Regions from separate parts of the Pantoea phyllosphaerae genome, predicted to be linked through region 2. Evidence: predicted binding sites of a transcription regulator. Region 2 holds the regulator's gene; each other region holds the start of a gene.
The links. Region 2 encodes ArgR, which controls arginine synthesis, uptake and breakdown. Its sites were predicted from a motif close to ANTGAATAAAAATACANT; they were not measured.

Region 1 (2,275 bases), on a different contig from region 2:
GCGTCCCGGCCAGCGTGCGCTGACCGGCGCCAGCGAGTCGTTTAACAGCCCTTCCAGGTCATTTAGCGACAGGCCTGGCAGGGGACGAATATCCATATGCAGCTCGCAGCAGGCACAGATGCGGTTTGCCGCGTCGCCACCGTGAATATGGCCAAAGTTCATGGTCGGATAGGGAATGGCGAAGCCGTCGTGGTGATAGCGCTCTTTCAGGGTGTTACGCAGCTGCATCAGGTGACCGATGGCATCATGCATCAGTTCGATAGCGTTAACGCCGCGCGCCGGATCGCTGGAGTGGCCCGACTGGCCCTGCACGCGAATCACGTGGGAGAGATGGCCTTTGTGCGCGCGTACCGGCTTCAGCGAGGTCGGCTCGCCGATAATGGCGCAGTCCGGGCGAATGCTCGCCGTTTCAGAGAAGTACTTAGCGCCTGCCATGGTGGTTTCTTCATCGGCGGTGGCGAGAATATAGAGCGGCTTACTCAGTTTGCTGACGTCCACGTCGCGCAGCGTGTCGAGAATAAAGGCGAAGAAGCCTTTCATGTCGGCGGTGCCCAGGCCGTAGAGCTTGTTGTCATGCTCCGTCAGGGTAAAGGGATCGCGCGTCCAGCGCCCGTCGTCGAACGGCACCGTGTCGGTGTGACCCGCCAGCAGCAGGCCGCCAGCGCCGCTGCCGCTGCGCGCCAGCATATTGAATTTATGGCGCGTACCGGGCACGGGCTGCACCTCGACGCTGAAGCCCAGATCGCGAAACCAGCCTGCCAGCAAATTGATTAAAGTTTCATTGCTCTGATCGAGCGCCGCATCGGTTGCGCTGATGGTCGGAGTGGCAATCAGCTGGCGGTAGAGTTCGATAAAAGGCGGTAATTTTGTCTTCACTGTTGACGGTCCTTGAGTTAGGATGTATCAATATTCATGCATTAATAGTGAATAAAAATACATTAACGCCGCTTGGCTGGGAAGCAGAAATCCTTCGCAAACGGCATCGTGGGCAACGGGGCAACGCCGCGACCCGGAACGTGTGACTGTAAAAAGGGTTACAGCCTGATGTTGAATACGCTGATCGTTGGTGCCAGTGGTTACGCTGGCGTAGAGCTCGCTACCTTCATCCATCGCCATCCACATATGAACATAACCGCTTTGGCGGTTTCAGCGCAAAGCCCGGATGCTGGAAAGCCTCTGTCGGATCTGCATCCGCAGCTGAAAGGCGTGGTGGATCTGCCGCTGCAGCCGCTGAGCAGCGCGGCCGAGTGGGCGGATAAAGTCGATGTGGTGTTTCTGGCGACGGCGCACGAAGTCAGTCACGATCTGGCCCCGGAATTCCTGAAAGCCGGCTGCGTGGTGTTTGATCTCTCTGGCGCGTTCCGCGTTAACGACGACGATTTTTATCAGCGCTATTATGGCTTTACCCATCAGCACGGCGACTGGCTCGATAAAGCGGTCTACGGCCTGGCGGAGTGGAACCACGCGCAGGTCAAAGAGGCGCAGCTGGTGGCGGTGCCGGGCTGCTATCCCACTGCGGCGCAGCTGGCGCTGAAGCCGCTGATCGCAGGCGATCTGCTTAACGCCGACCAGTGGCCGGTGATCAACGCCACCAGCGGCGTAAGCGGCGCGGGACGGAAAGCGAGCGTCGCCACCAGCTTCTGCGAAGTGAGCCTGCAGCCTTACGGCCTGTTCAATCATCGTCATCACCCGGAGATCGTCGCGCACCTCGGCGCGCCGGTGATTTTTACGCCGCACCTCGGCAACTTCCCGCGCGGCATTCTGGCGACCATTACCTGCCGCCTGAAGGCGGGCGTCACGCACGACGACGTGGCGGCGGCATTCCACAGCGCCTATCACGACAAGCCGCTGGTGCGCGTCTATGAGCAGGGCGTGCCGGCACTGAAGGCGGTTATCGGCCAGCCGTTCTGTGATATCGGCTTCGCGGTGCAGGGCGAGCATCTGATCGTCGTCGCGGCGGAAGATAACCTGCTAAAAGGCGCCGCGTCACAGGCGGTGCAGTGTATGAATATTCGCTTCGGCTTCCCTGAAACGCAGTCGCTGATTTAACGGACAAGGACGCATTTCCTATGACAACGCCATTAATTATCAAACTGGGCGGCGTGCTGCTCGACAGCGAAGAGGCGCTGGCGCGCCTGTTCGACGCGCTGCTGGCCTATCGCAGCGCCCATCAGCGTCCGCTGCTGATCGTTCACGGCGGCGGCTGCGTGGTCGACGAGCTGATGAAAAAGCTGTCGCTGCCGGTGAAGAAGAAGAACGGCCTGCGCGTGACGCC
Region 2 (2,275 bases):
AGGATGGTCACGCCGGAGTGGCCGCCGATTACCGGCACCTCAACCTCATCTGGCTGCTTGCCTTTTAGCTCGGCGACAAAGGTATTTGCGCGGATAATATCCAGCGTGGTGACGCCGAACAGCCGGTTTTTGTCATAGACGCCGTGCTTTTTCAGCACGTCAGCGGCGATGGCTACCGTGGTATTGACCGGGTTAGTAATAATGCCAACAAGCGCTTTAGGCGCGGTTTGCGCCACCTGCTCGATCAGGTTGCGCACGATGCCTGCGTTAACGTTAAACAGATCGGCGCGATCCATGCCTGGCTTACGCGCGACGCCCGCTGAGATCAGGATGACGTCCGCACCCTGCAGCGCAGGCGTCGCGTCTTCGCCGCTAAAGCCCTGAATTTTGACCGCGGTGGGAATATGGCTGAGATCCACCGCTACACCGGGCGTCACCGGCGCAATATCATAGAGCGTAAGTTCAGAACCCGCAGGAAGCTGGGTTTTTAACAGAAGGGCGAGCGCCTGACCAATTCCGCCAGCAGCGCCAAGAACGGCAACTTTCATTCTGTACTCCTTATTAAGGTGGGGCAGAGTAGAGCCGAATTTCCATCTGTGTTAAGACCTGAATCAACTTCTCAGACGATGACAAACCCACTGTTCATTATGCGTGCAGCAGCACTTAATCTTTTGGGTTGCTACTTTGTCAGCACAACGCGCCTGAATGACCAACAACAATGTCGATGGCAGATAGAGCACGGCCATGATAGCTATCCATATGACACCTCAATTGTATAACAATTCTGCAACCTTCGCTTTTCCTGCTCTTGCGTCTTTTTGGTCTGTGCTAAAAATTTTGCTATCATTGCCGCCCGCAACCCGCTGCGCCTGCCTTTTTTATCGACTAATTGCATAAAAATTCATTCATATGCATAATAATGTATCTGCCGTCGGCGGGCGTTCGGCATTTTTCTTTACTGGTAGCTTATGCGAAACCCATCTAAACAAGACGAATTGATTAAAGCGTTTAAAGCCTTGTTAAAACAAGAGAAATTCAGCTCTCAAGGCGAAATTGTACAGGCGCTTCAGGAGGAAGGCTTCGACAATATCAATCAGTCGAAGGTGTCTCGTATGCTGACTAAATTTGGCGCGGTGCGCACGCGTAACGCCAAAATGGAGATGGTTTACTGTCTGCCGGCGGAACTGGGCGTGCCGACCACCACCAGCCCGTTAAAAAATCTGGTGCTGGATATCGACTATAACGATGCGCTGATCGTGATTCGCACCAGCCCTGGCGCAGCGCAGCTGATCGCCCGTCTGCTTGACTCGCTAGGCAAAGCGGAAGGCATTCTCGGCACCATCGCTGGCGACGATACGATCTTTATCACGCCCGCGCGCGCGTTCACCGTCAGAAAACTGCATAGCGCGCTTCTTACCGTATTTGAGCAAGAGCTTTAAATCGCTTCTTTTGACCGGCAGCCCTGCTGCCGGTCGCTCTGCCTGCCCTGCTTGCCCCTCATTCACCGCTTATTCAGTTCCTTAACTTATTCCTCTACCTGCTGACGTCATGAGTCTGTATGGTCATACCTATTTGCCTGCTTAACCTTCCGCGCTATTTTACGCTGCTTTACACTATGTGATTAGCGGTAATGCCCAGATCTAAATCAATAACCAGCGACATTCACCATAGCCTTTCGCACAAAAAGATAAAGTCACCCATCCTGCTATTTTTAAAGGCATTTAACCGCTATAGCCTGGTTTTTAACCCGTTTTTATAACCATAAAGAATAAAAATGAGCCATAAGGATAAAGAATCACAACAAAACATTATTAGGCAGGTATTAATTTCATGCGTTATTAGTTCTATACTTCTTTTCGTGACGCAAATCACATCAAACAAAAAGAGAAAAACAGACGACGAGGAAATATATATGAACGTTAAAACTACTATCGCAACTTTGAGCATTCTGTCTGCCCTGTCATTCGGTGCTTTTGCAGCGGAATCTATCGACGCCCAGCAGGCGCAAAATCTGCAGTCAATTGGCTCAGTCAGCGTAAGCGGCGTAGCGGGTTCTCCAATGCAGATTAAAGAAGAGCTGAATGCGAAGGCAGAGCAGAAAGGCGCCAGCGCTTACCGCGTTATCGAGGCTTATAACAACGGCAACTACCACGCTACCGCCGAGCTGTATAAATAAGCGCGTTAGCCAGATGTCGTTGGACGGGCAGCCTTATTGAAGCGCGCATTGCGCATCGGGTGGCCTTATCGATGAATTCAGGAGAGTAGACCATGAAAA
Region 3 (2,275 bases), on a different contig from region 2:
GACGGAATATCCGGCGCCTTTAGCACCGCAAAGCCCGCCTGATCGACGGTGCGCTTGTGCAGATGGTTGATGCGCCCCATGCGATGCAGCACCTCTTTACCGAAGTTAAGGCTGTCATGGATGGTCTGGCGCTGCACCATATCGAACATGGTGTGGTCAAGATAGCGATCGCCGCTCTTGCTGACGCCGCCGATAAGATCCGATTCATTCTGCGTTTGCGCCAGGAAACGCGCCGCCGCCGAAGTGGCACCTTTGGTGGAGAGCGCGAACACTGAGGAGCCGCGCGCGCTACGGCTGGTAAAGGCGTCGGCGTGTATCGAAACAAAGAGATCGGCGCGCTGCTTGCGCGCTTTGGCCACCCGCACCCGCAGCGGAATGAATACATCCTCGTTGCGCGTCATATAGGCCTTCATATTCGGCTCTTTGTCGATCAGCGCCTTGAGCCGCCGCCCCATCTTCAGCACGATATCCTTTTCACGCGTTTTATATTTGCCGTGCGCGCCGGGATCTTCGCCGCCGTGCCCGGGATCGATCATCACGATCAGCGGCCGATCGCGCCCCGCCTTGCCGGGCAGCGGCGCGGATGCCGGTTCGCTGCGCCCCAGATCGCCCTGGTTGTAATCCTTGAGCAGCGCCAGCAGCGGATCGTCTTCAGCGGTATCCTGGCTCGGATAAAGATCCACCACCAGCCGGTGTTTGATGCCGGCCACCGGCGCCAGGGTAAAGGTTTTCGGCGCGACGTTGCGCTTCAGCTCCAGCACGATGCGCACGGTACTGGCGTCGAACTGCCCGACCCGTGCGTTTTTGATAAAAGGATCGTTGACGCGCACCAGCTTGTCGACGCCCTTCAGCACCGGATTAAGATGCATATTTTCGATATCGATAACCAGCCGATCCGGATGCGAAAGCGCGAACTGCTTATAGTGAAGCGGCACGCTGGACTCCAGCGTCATACGCGAATAGGTAGAAGATGGCCAGATGCGTACCGCAACGATATGATTTTTTGCCGCCAGCCCTGTGCGGCTGACGCTCAGCAGCAATAATGCGCCGGTTCCCTGCAGGAGCCTTCTGCGGGAAATGAGGGGATTTGATTCTGACATGCCGCTCCAGCTGCTCTGTTCTGTCTAAAAAAGCGCCACTTTAATAAACGGCGCTGAAAACTTTAGCCCATCCCTTTGGCGAAGTCATCCAGGAAAAGCCAAATAATGCAGTCTCTTAGCAGCGAGCGCACCCTAAAAAACGTAAATTTACGTCAGGTTTAACGCTTGCAAATAGCGCCCTAAAAGAATAAAAATACAAAAATTACGAATAATCATTCATTGAGGTTTGCCGTGAAGGAACGTAGTACTGAGCTGGTTCAGGGTTTTCGCCACACCGTTCCCTATATCAACGCCCACCGGGACAAGACCTTTGTCATCATGCTGGGCGGCGAAGCGATCGAGCATGAAAACTTCTCCAGCATCGTTAACGATATCGGCCTGCTGCACAGCCTCGGCATTCGTCTGGTGGTGGTCTATGGCGCGCGTCCGCAGATCGACGCCAGCCTGGCGGCGAACCAGCTCGAGCCGGTTTATCACAAATACACCCGCGTGACCGACGCGCAGTCGCTGGAGCTGGTGAAGCAGGCGGCGGGACGGCTGCAGCTCGACATCACGGCGCGACTTTCAATGAGCCTGAACAACACGCCGCTGCAGGGCGCGCACATCAACGTGGTCAGCGGCAACTTTATTATCGCGCAGCCGCTGGGCGTGGACGACGGCGTCGATTATTGCCACAGCGGGCGCATTCGCCGCATCGACGAAGAGGCGATTCATCGGCAGCTGGATAACGACGCGATTGTGCTGCTCGGCCCGGTGGCGGTCTCCGTGACCGGTGAGAGTTTCAACCTGACGTCGGAAGAGGTCGCCACCCAGCTGGCGATTAAGCTGAAGGCGGAGAAGATGATCGGCTTCTGCTCCGAGCAGGGTGTGACCCGCCGCGACGGCACCATTATCTCCGAACTGTTCCCGAACGACGCGCAGGCGCGCATCGACGAGATGGAGAGCGACGGCGACTACCTTTCCGGCACGGTGCGCTTCCTGCGCGGCGCGGTGAAAGCCTGCCGCAGCGGCGTGCGCCGCAGCCATCTGATTAGCTATCAGGAAGATGGCGCGCTGTTGCAGGAGCTCTTCTCACGCGACGGTATCGGCACGCAGATCGTGATGGAGTCGAGCGAGCAGATCCGCCGCGCCACCATTAACGATATCGGCGGCATCCTGGAGCTTATTCGCCCGCT

Region 1: a site for ArgR is predicted at 923-940, ahead of argC (N-acetyl-gamma-glutamyl-phosphate reductase). Genes of this name have one in related genera too.
Region 3: a site for ArgR is predicted at 1,283-1,300, ahead of argA (amino-acid N-acetyltransferase). Genes of this name have one in related genera too.

What each region holds. Positions count from the first base shown of each region.
Region 1 is NZ_JBPFDE010000013.1:13,179-15,453, reverse strand. It holds gene argE (acetylornithine deacetylase) at 1-876, opposite strand, end outside; gene argC (N-acetyl-gamma-glutamyl-phosphate reductase) at 1,045-2,049, shown strand; gene argB (acetylglutamate kinase) at 2,070-2,275, shown strand, end outside.
Region 2 is NZ_JBPFDE010000022.1:33,179-35,453, reverse strand. It holds gene mdh (malate dehydrogenase) at 1-548, opposite strand, end outside; gene argR (transcriptional regulator ArgR) at 969-1,439, shown strand; gene yhcN (peroxide/acid stress response protein YhcN) at 1,913-2,176, shown strand; gene ACR6A7_RS20130 (YdgH/BhsA/McbA-like domain containing protein) at 2,269-2,275, shown strand, end outside.
Region 3 is NZ_JBPFDE010000019.1:298-2,572, forward strand. It holds gene amiC (N-acetylmuramoyl-L-alanine amidase AmiC) at 1-1,100, opposite strand, end outside; gene argA (amino-acid N-acetyltransferase) at 1,332-2,275, shown strand, end outside.